4 regions of the Mesorhizobium sp. LNJC405B00 genome follow, and region 2 is predicted to be linked to each of the others. Evidence: riboswitches for the same ligand, from Rfam matches in the RefSeq annotation. Region 2 holds a riboswitch; each other region holds the start of a gene.

Region 1 (2,180 bases), on a different contig from region 2:
CGGCGCATAATCATGTCGTGGACACGGGACATTCGGAAATTGGGGGGATTCGGAAGTGGCCGCACGACAGATGTCGCTTACGCCGGAGCTGGTCGCGCGCTGCTGGCGCGAGATCAGGGACCCCGGGCCGGATCCGGACGCGATGCATCTCGATGAAGCCGACTATGACGCGCTGCTGGATGAATTGCAGGTCGAACTCCCGGACAGCGAACCGCTATGGCTGTTCGGCTATGGATCGCTGATCTGGAAACCGGAAATAGATTATGTCGAGGACCGCGTTGCGCTGGCGCGCGGCTGGCATCGGTCCTTTTGCATGAACATGACGCGCTGGCGCGGCACCAAGGACAGCCCCGGCCTGATGATGGCGCTGGACCGTGGCGGACAATGCAAGGGCGTCGCCTTTCGGCTGACCGGCAATAACCGGCGCGAGCAGTTGGGCCGGCTTTTCCGGCGCGAAGTCACGCTGAAGCCGACAAGCTACCGGCCGCGCATGCTCAAGCTTGCAAGCGAGGCCGGACCGCTCAGGGCATTGGCCTTCGTCATCAACCGCAACGGCCTGACCTATTCCGGACCGCTCGACGAGGGCAAGGTCGTCGAAAGGCTGGCAACGTCCTGCGGGCACTGGGGGTCGGGCGCCGACTATCTCTACAACACGGTGAAAAACCTTGAAGAGCGCGGCATTCACGATCGCCATCTGTGGCGGCTGCAGCGGCTGGTTGCCGAGCGGATCACCGCGTTGAACCCGTAACGCCGCATGGCGCATTCGCGCTGTTGGCCGGCGGAATTTGGTTTGCCGGATGCGACCGTTTCAGCCTATAGTCATGCATGTCGTCGGTTCCGTTAGGGACCAAGAGGGAATGCGGTGAGGGCTGACTTGTTGCCCAATGCCATGGCTGCCCCCGCAACTGTGTGCGGTAGTCCTCTCCAAGCCACTGGGGATTTTTTCTTCGGGAAGGTGGGGAAGGGCGCTGATCCGCGAGCCAGGAGACCTGCCGGCGACAGGGAACTGACTTCGATGCCCTCGGGTGGAGGGCGAAAGGACAAGATATGAATACCGCTTCCGTCTCCCTCGGCGCTTCCGTCTCCTCGCAGTCGCGCTTCATGCAGCTCGTGCTTAGCGCGTTTCTGGGCATTTTCGTCGTCGGCGTTGTCGGTTTCTCGCACATCGATGCGGTCCACAATGCGGCGCACGACTATCGCCATTCGATGGCGTTTCCCTGCCACTGACGAGGATCTGACATCATGAACCTGTTTCGCAACGTCGTGTTCATCGCGGCGATCGCAGGGCTCGTGGCCGGTGTCGCTCTCGCCTGCATGCAGGCCTACGCCACCGTGCCGCTGATCCTCAAGGCGGAGGTCTACGAAAAGGCTGGTGGCGGCCATGAGCATCAGCATGCCGCGGCGCCCGCCGCCAACGCTGCGGACCCCGATGCCATGAGCACCGCCGCGCCGGCGGAAAATGCGGTGAGCAGCGCAGCACCGGCTGAAGCAGCCGCGCCGGCGGAGGACGAAGGCTGGGCGCCGGCCGACGGCTTCGAGCGTTTCGCCTTCAGTGTCGTCGCCAATATCGTCACCGGCATCGGCTTCGCGCTGGTCCTGGTGGCGGTTTCCGAGTTCGCCGGCGGCATCGGCAGCTGGCGCCAGGGCGTGTTCTGGGGTCTGGCGGGCTTTGCCGTGTTCACGCTGGCGCCGGGACTCGGCCTGCCGCCGGAACTGCCGGCAATGCCCGCGGCCGATCTCATACAGCGCCAGATCTGGTGGTGGGCAACGGTGGTGGCAACCGCGATCGGCCTTGCCCTTATTACCTTCCGCACGTCGGCGCCCCTGACCGTGCTCGCCGTCCTCCTGATCGTCGCCCCGCATATTGTCGGCGCGCCGCAGCCTGACAGTTTCGTAACGCCGATCCCGGAGGGCCTGCATCATCAGTTCGTGGTGGCGGTGACGCTGACCAATCTGGTGTTCTGGCTGGTGCTCGGCGCAGTTGTCGGCATAGTGCACTCGCGCTTCACCGGCACCGCGACCAGCCTGCGCGACAGCTTTGCCTGATCGCAGTTTGACCTTCATCATCGGCGGTGCGCGCTCCGGCAAGAGCGCGCATGCCGAAACTTTGGCGACGGCGTTGCCGCCGCCATGGGCCTATATCGCCACCGCGCAAGCCTATGACGGCGAAATGCGCGAGC
Region 2 (2,180 bases):
ATCTCCTCGGCCAGGAGTTCGAGGTCCAGCGGGCCCGTCCCGGTGGCGGCTTTGAGCAGGCGGTCGCCAGCAAAAGCGCCTCCTCCTTGCTCGATAGTTTGCGCTCAACGCCGGGTCGCGGCTCCTCGGTGAGCGCTCCCTCCAGGTTCGCTTCCACAAAGCGGCGCCCTGTCCGACAAATCGTCGATCCCGAGACCTTCAAGGGTTGCGGCGATCACCTCGTCGCTCACGCCGTCGTTCGCGGCCAAGAGGATCTGTGCGCTTTTGCGTGAGCGCGTCAAGTTGATCACCTTCCGATACTCACCTGCACCTCCTTCAGCGTGCAGGCGCAGACGAATCCCGAGATTAGTCAGTCACTTGGCGAACGACAAGCCGCGCCGCAGCCGCGCTTTACGCAGCTTTAAGGCCAGTATTTGGCCTTCATCTATGCCCGGATCTTCAAACAGCCCCGGCCGGAGCCGACATGCAGCGCCACTCGACGTCACCGCTCCGTCCGTCCACCAGATGGTGATCACTTTAGAAAAAGCCGGCCTCATCTCGCGCACGCCCGGGGCCGTCCGAATTCCTCCGGAAGCGCTTCCGATTTTGCGCTAAAACAACCCATCACAATCTGTCGAACGGTACTAGGCATCCGTGATGACGACTGGCGTGCCATTTCCCCTCGGAACACGTTTGGCGCTCACTCGTGAAAACCGCTTCTGCCACGCACGCACGGCTTGCGGGCGCATCGTCAAACATGGCCACCAATGCGATCTTCTGCATTCTAACGTTGTCACGCGCTTGAAGTCTTGTCCGGGCGATCGCGAGGGACGTCGCAGCCCGACAGGAATCCATTAGTTGGACAATGGTGGCAACGGTGCAGCGCCGCTAATGGGCGACTGAATATTTCACAATGTTAGACAAAGGCGTAAAAACACGATCACATAACGACATAAACATTTCGTTATTGCATCATTGACAAAAGAGCGGGTTGCTGTGATTGTCTGGCGTGTCGTGGTTCTCGCGTGCGGTGCTGCCGCAGCGGAGCTAAGAGGGAAGCCGGTGCGATGCCGGCGCTGCCCCCGCAACTGTTAGCGGCGAGCCAACCCCACTCATGTCACTGAGGCGAATACCTCGGGAAGACGGGTAGAGGCTATGACCCCGCGAGCCTGGAGACCTGCCACGACGAATTACGTCCACGGGCGGGGTGTCTCGGTGGCCGCTGCAACCCGGGCGTGCCGGGCCTGCTAGCGCCTTCCTTGTCACCGACGCCCCAACCATCGGGGTATGACATGACTGTCTCTCAGCAAATTCCTGTAGCAACGCTCGGCGTGCCGCGCTTCGGTCGTCGGCGAGAACTGAAATTCGCCCTTGAAAGCTACTGGTCCGGAAAATCGTCCGCTGGCGACCTTCTTGGGACGTCGAAGGCACTCCGTGCCGCTAGCTGGGAGGAGCAGCGCGATCGCGGGGTGTCAAAAATCCCGTCGAACGACTTCTCGCTTTACGACCATGTGCTCGACACCGCAGCCACGGTCGGCGCCATTCCATCCCGGTACGGCTGGAATAGCGGCGAGGTCCCACTTGACATCTACTTCGCAATGGCGCGCGGCAACAAGGGTCAGACGGAGGATTGTGGACACGCAGGTCACCAGGAGGCGGCTCATGGACCTGGTGTAACCGCGATGGAAATGACCAAGTGGTTTGACACCAACTACCACTACATTGTGCCGGAGCTCGATGATGATCAGACGTTCGCCCTCTCGTCAACGAAGCCGGTCGATTACTTCCTCGAGGCTAAAGCTCTCGGCATTCACACACGCCCAGTCATCCTTGGACCCATCACCTTCCTCAAGCTGGCGAAATCGCCTGCCGAAGGGTTCGGTCCCATCGCGCTCCTACCGCAGCTGCTGCCCGTTTACGAGCAGCTTCTGCAGAGGCTGAAGCTGTCGGGAGCCGACTGGGTGCAAATCGATGAGCCAGCGCTTGTCCTCGATCTGAACCCGAACGAACGAGCTGCGTTCGAATTCGCCTATGGCCAGCTGTCGAAAGCCGCGCCCGAGCTGAAGATCATGCTGGCTACGTATTTCGGGTCGCTGGGAGACAATCTCGAAACCGCGGTTTCTCTGCCCCTGGCCGGCCTGCATATTGATCTCGTGCGCGCTCCCGAGCAGCTGGAAACGGTGGGTCGGCTCGCTCCGAAG
Region 3 (2,180 bases), on a different contig from region 2:
GTCGAGATGGCGATAGAGCCCAAGATCCGTCATCGCATTCATCCTCTGGTCCCTCTTCGCCTGCTCCAGCTCACGCGACGCTGCGCAGCGCCGGCCGGCCGCCTTCGGCAAGGCGCGGGCCGATAAAGGCCGCGTACCATTCGACGAACTGGATCACGCCGCCCTCGTGCAGCTCCGAATAGGGGCCGGGCTCATAGGCCGGAGACAGGATGCCAAAGGCGTTTTCCTCGACGATTCGGCGGTCCTGGTCGTTGGTCTCGGTCCAGACATGGGTGAGCTCCTCAAGGTTGTAGTCGACCCCCTCGACCGCCTCCTTGTGCACCAGCCACTTGGTCGTCACCGCGGTTTGCGTAGCGCTGATCGGCAGCACCCGGAAGGTGACCGCATGGTCGATCAGTATGTGGTTCCAGGTCGTCGGATAGTGGTAGTGCATCAAGGTGCCGATGCGGTCGGCGGCAACAGTGTCGGACAGGTTCTTCGTCACCGCGCGCTTTCCGGACATCGTGTAGCTGACGGCATCGCGCAGCAGCGGCGCGCGGGTGGCGCGGTATTGCCCGGCCGGATCGATGCGGAACTTGCTCGGCAGGCCCGCCGCCTCGCATTTCGCCCAGTGCGCAAGCATCTCCGGATCGCTGTCGGCGCCCTGCACGCCGGTCACCGTCGGCGCTTCGGGGAATGTCTTGCACAGCTCCGGATGATTGCCGGCGCAGTGATAGCATTCGCGGTTGTTTTCCCAGACCAGCTTCCAGTTGCCCTTCTCGATGATGGTGCTCTCGAAGGCGACCTTGGCTTCATTCAGCCGGTGCGGCTTGAGGTAGGGCTCTATCATGGCGCGCATCGGGGCAAAGTCGGCAGGTTCTTTTGCCAGGCAGATGAAGATGTAGCCGCCGACGCTCTCGCAGGCGACGGGCTTCAGGCCGAACTGGCTCTTGTCGAAACCGTCGGCCATCTGGCGGGCAAACAGCAGCCGGCCGTCAAGCTCGTAGGTCCACTGGTGATAGGGGCAGACAAGCTTTGCCGCCATGCCCTTCTCAGTGTTGCAGACACGGCTGCCGCGATGGCGGCAGGAATTGTGAAAGGCGTTGATGTTGCCCTTCTGGTCGCGGACCAGCACCACCGGATAATCGCCGATCTGCACGGTGATATAGCTGCCGGGCTTCGGCAGTTCGCAATCATGGCCGATGAACAGCCAGTCGCGATACCAGATAAGCTCCATGTCGAGCTTGAAATAGTCCGGGTCGGTGTAGAAGGGCTGTTCCAGCGAAAAGCCTTGCTTGCGGCCGTTCAGGAGCCTCAGCATGTCGTTGCGCGTATCCATAGTTCTGTCCTCGTGGTTTAAGGACTGAACTTGGTGGTGATGGAGGAAGGATCGGACGCAGGCCGGCGCGGCGCCGGACATGCACTATCCACCTCTTGACCGCCCACCGCGATCAGTCGAGTCTATGCATCTCGGGCTGGTTTCCGGGCTCTGGAGTTGTCCTTGCGGACCATCGCGACACCTTCCCAGGCTGCTGCCCAGTGGTCTCCCGTTGCGACTTCAACTCCACCACCGTTGCGGGGGCAGCGCCGGATTCTGACCGGCTTCCCAATTCTCCGCTGCGTCGTCACGAAGCGGCACCTGAGATGCGATCATCTAATCACGGCAGCGATCGCGACGTCGGCATGAAAGCGACATCATATCCATGCGGCGCGACACGCGCGGCATACGCCCCGCCGACCACCGAAGGGCTGAGATCCTGTCTTGCGGCGCTATCATCGCCGTTTCGAATCGCTGCGGATCCAGTTCCGATCGGGGGCAAAAAGGGCTCAACGGTATCGAAAAGTTACTATTAGCGATCTCTAATCGAACCGAACGGTTCGTTTCTGTTGACAATGCGTGCAGGATGGTGTGAACGACGGCCCGGAAACCGACACCGGAGCGAACCACTCGGTTCGACATAAGCAACTGAAAACAATGCGATAAATGACCATAGAGGAACTTCCTGGCACAATTTCAAGGTGCAGGACCGTGGTCCACACGGAACAACTTCGTGATTGGAAACCAGCCTATGGCTTTCCCACATCGGGGCTGTCCGAACGACGCGAATTCCTCCCAAGACACGCCGCTAGACGGACAGACAAACTGGAGTACTAAAAATGAAAAAGATCATCCTCACTGCCGCAGCCGTTTTGGCGATCAC
Region 4 (2,180 bases), on a different contig from region 2:
CGGGCCGAACCGGCTGAATCCATCAAATCGCTCTTCGACAGGATGATCAAATCGGCGCAGGCGATCTGGTCTTCGAAGACTTCTTCGACGGGGTCGTCATGGTCGAGCGTCTCGTCCTGGACACGCTGCGCCTGAAGCGCGTCCATGTCGTTGGCGACGCGTCCCTCGGCCAGCGCCGGGCCGTCTACCACGGCGATGACACCGTCGACCGTCACCCGGCTCTTCACGCTCGGCCACTGGAACGCCTGGACCAGCGGCTTGGGCAGAGCGAGGCCCGAGGTCTCGATCAGGATGTGGTCGACCCTCGGCGTCAGTGCGAGGATTTTGTCGAGGGCGGGCACGAAATCGTCGGCGACTGTACAGCAGATGCAGCCATTGGCCAGTTCGACGATGTTTTCCTCGGGGCAAGTGTCGATGCCGCACCCTTTGAGAATCTCGCCGTCGATGCCGATGTCGCCGAACTCGTTGACGATGATGGCAATGCGCTTGCCCCCGGCGTTTTCCAGGAGATGGCGGACCAGCGTCGTCTTGCCGGCGCCGAGAAAGCCGGTGACGACGGTGCAGGGAACACGGGAGAGATTGCCGGTCGGGTTTGAAACGTTCATCGTCAGTCCTTCAGCATATCGAGGGGTGGGATGCGGGCAACGAGGCCGCGCTTGAGGCTATCGGGCCGGCCGCGCCACGGGATGAGACCGTCGGTCGAAGTCGCGAAGAGCTTTGCGCCGGTGACGAGATCGGCGCCGCTGGTTGCGGCCAGATCGCCGAAGACATAGCTCCAGCAGCCATCACGCAGGATCGCGGCGCTGAGGCGGCGCTTGCAATTGCCGAGACATTCGGCGGTGCGGACGCGGATGTTGTCATCGGCTGCGGCGAGGCGCGTGTCGTCGGCCAGCAGTTCGCCGGCGCGGGGGTGAGCGTCTGAGCCGGTTTCATCGCGGCATGAGGCGCAGACGATGACGGTCACGCCAGCCAACGCGTCGCTATTGGCAGACGAAACATCCGCTGTGCCAGCCGAAAAACTGCTGTTCTGGTCCAAAAACCGTGCTCCTTGCCCGGAAACCCGCCAGGCGATCGGATACTTTGTCTCAGACGGCAGGTCTCCTGGCTCGCGGGTCATCGCCTTGGTTAGCCGCCTTCCCGGTGTTACCCAGTGGCTTTCGGCCTTGGCTCTTCGCTTACAGTTGCGGGGACAGCCGCGGATTTGGGATTTTCGTCCCGCACCGCATTCCCTCTTGGCCCTTGCCGTTGCGGGCAGGGGACCGTCTGGAGCGGATTTAGGCTGTTGCGGGGAGTTGTGTCAACGCACTGCTACGACATGGCGATGTCGACCAGGGGTTTCCCCAGATTGCCGGCCGGCGCCACTTCGATGCGCTCAAGGCCAAGCCAGCCCTGCATCTGCTTCAATTCCTCGAACAGCTCTGCGGCAGTTTCCGGCGGTGCGCCTGCTTCGGCGTAGGCGGCGTGGACGCGTAAGACACTCGCAGGCCGGTCGGCCTTGAGATCGACGCGGGCGACGATCCGGTCGCCGAGCAGGAAGGGCAGCACGTAGTAGCCATATTGGCGCTTTTCGGCCGGCGTGTAGATCTCGATGCGGTAGTGGAAATCGAACAGGCGCTCGGTGCGCGAGCGCTCGAAGACCACCGGATCGAAGGGCGCCAGTAGCGCGCGGGCCTCGATCTTTCGCGGCAGACGGGCGTCCTTATAGAGGTAAGCCGGCTTGTCCCAGCCTTCGACGCGCACCGGCAGCAGTTCGCCCAACTCGACCAGTTCCTCCAGCCGGCCCTTCATATCGGCCGGCGACAGGCGGAAATAGTCGCGCAGGTCACCCGACGTCGCGATGCCGTGGGCGCGGGCGGAAATGCGCAGCAATTCGCGGTGCGCGTCCTCGGCCGCCGGCACCGGCAGGTCGAGGATCGCCTGCGGCAGCACGCGCTCGGGCAGGTCGTAGAAACGCTCGAAGCCACGGCGGTGCGCCGTGGTGATGCGTCCGGCCCAGAAGAGCCATTCGAAGGCGTGCTTGGCGTGGCTCCAGCCCCACCAGCCGCCCGAACCTTTCTGGCCCTCCAGTGCCGAAGCGGCAATCGGGCCGCGCTCGGCGACCGCGCGGTAGATCTCTTCGATATAGGCGGCGTGCTCGCGGCCCCATTTGGCGAGGCCCAGATACATTTCGTCGCCGCTTT

The links. Region 2 has a riboswitch for cobalamin ahead of metE (5-methyltetrahydropteroyltriglutamate--homocysteine S-methyltransferase). Riboswitches for the same ligand answer to the same signal wherever they lie in the genome.
Region 1: it holds a riboswitch for cobalamin, as region 2 does, so the genes downstream of both, X756_RS141090 (CbtB domain-containing protein) here and metE (5-methyltetrahydropteroyltriglutamate--homocysteine S-methyltransferase) in region 2, are expected to answer to the same signal.
Region 3: it holds a riboswitch for cobalamin, as region 2 does, so the genes downstream of both, X756_RS153205 (aromatic ring-hydroxylating dioxygenase subunit alpha) here and metE (5-methyltetrahydropteroyltriglutamate--homocysteine S-methyltransferase) in region 2, are expected to answer to the same signal.
Region 4: it holds a riboswitch for cobalamin, as region 2 does, so the genes downstream of both, X756_RS140870 (DUF1636 family protein) here and metE (5-methyltetrahydropteroyltriglutamate--homocysteine S-methyltransferase) in region 2, are expected to answer to the same signal.

What each region holds. Positions count from the first base shown of each region.
Region 1 covers NZ_AYWC01000017.1:3,689-5,868, reverse strand. Annotated here, with positions in the region: gene X756_RS141085 (gamma-glutamylcyclotransferase) at 56-748, shown strand; cobalamin riboswitch at 816-1,012, shown strand; gene X756_RS141090 (CbtB domain-containing protein) at 1,048-1,227, shown strand; gene X756_RS141095 (CbtA family protein) at 1,243-2,046, shown strand; gene cobU (bifunctional adenosylcobinamide kinase/adenosylcobinamide-phosphate guanylyltransferase) at 2,039-2,180, shown strand, end outside.
Region 2 covers NZ_AYWC01000007.1:47,876-50,055, reverse strand. Annotated here, with positions in the region: partial or broken gene X756_RS1000000169875 (helix-turn-helix domain-containing protein) at 1-326, opposite strand, end outside; cobalamin riboswitch at 978-1,179, shown strand; gene metE (5-methyltetrahydropteroyltriglutamate--homocysteine S-methyltransferase) at 1,272-2,180, shown strand, end outside.
Region 3 covers NZ_AYWC01000005.1:179,392-181,571, forward strand. Annotated here, with positions in the region: gene X756_RS153210 (hybrid-cluster NAD(P)-dependent oxidoreductase) at 1-33, opposite strand, end outside; gene X756_RS153205 (aromatic ring-hydroxylating dioxygenase subunit alpha) at 71-1,318, opposite strand; cobalamin riboswitch at 1,435-1,637, opposite strand; gene X756_RS153200 (DUF680 domain-containing protein) at 2,137-2,180, shown strand, end outside.
Region 4 covers NZ_AYWC01000017.1:48,074-50,253, reverse strand. Annotated here, with positions in the region: gene cobW (cobalamin biosynthesis protein CobW) at 1-605, opposite strand, end outside; gene X756_RS140870 (DUF1636 family protein) at 608-1,036, opposite strand; cobalamin riboswitch at 1,074-1,279, opposite strand; gene X756_RS140875 (winged helix-turn-helix domain-containing protein) at 1,309-2,180, opposite strand, start outside.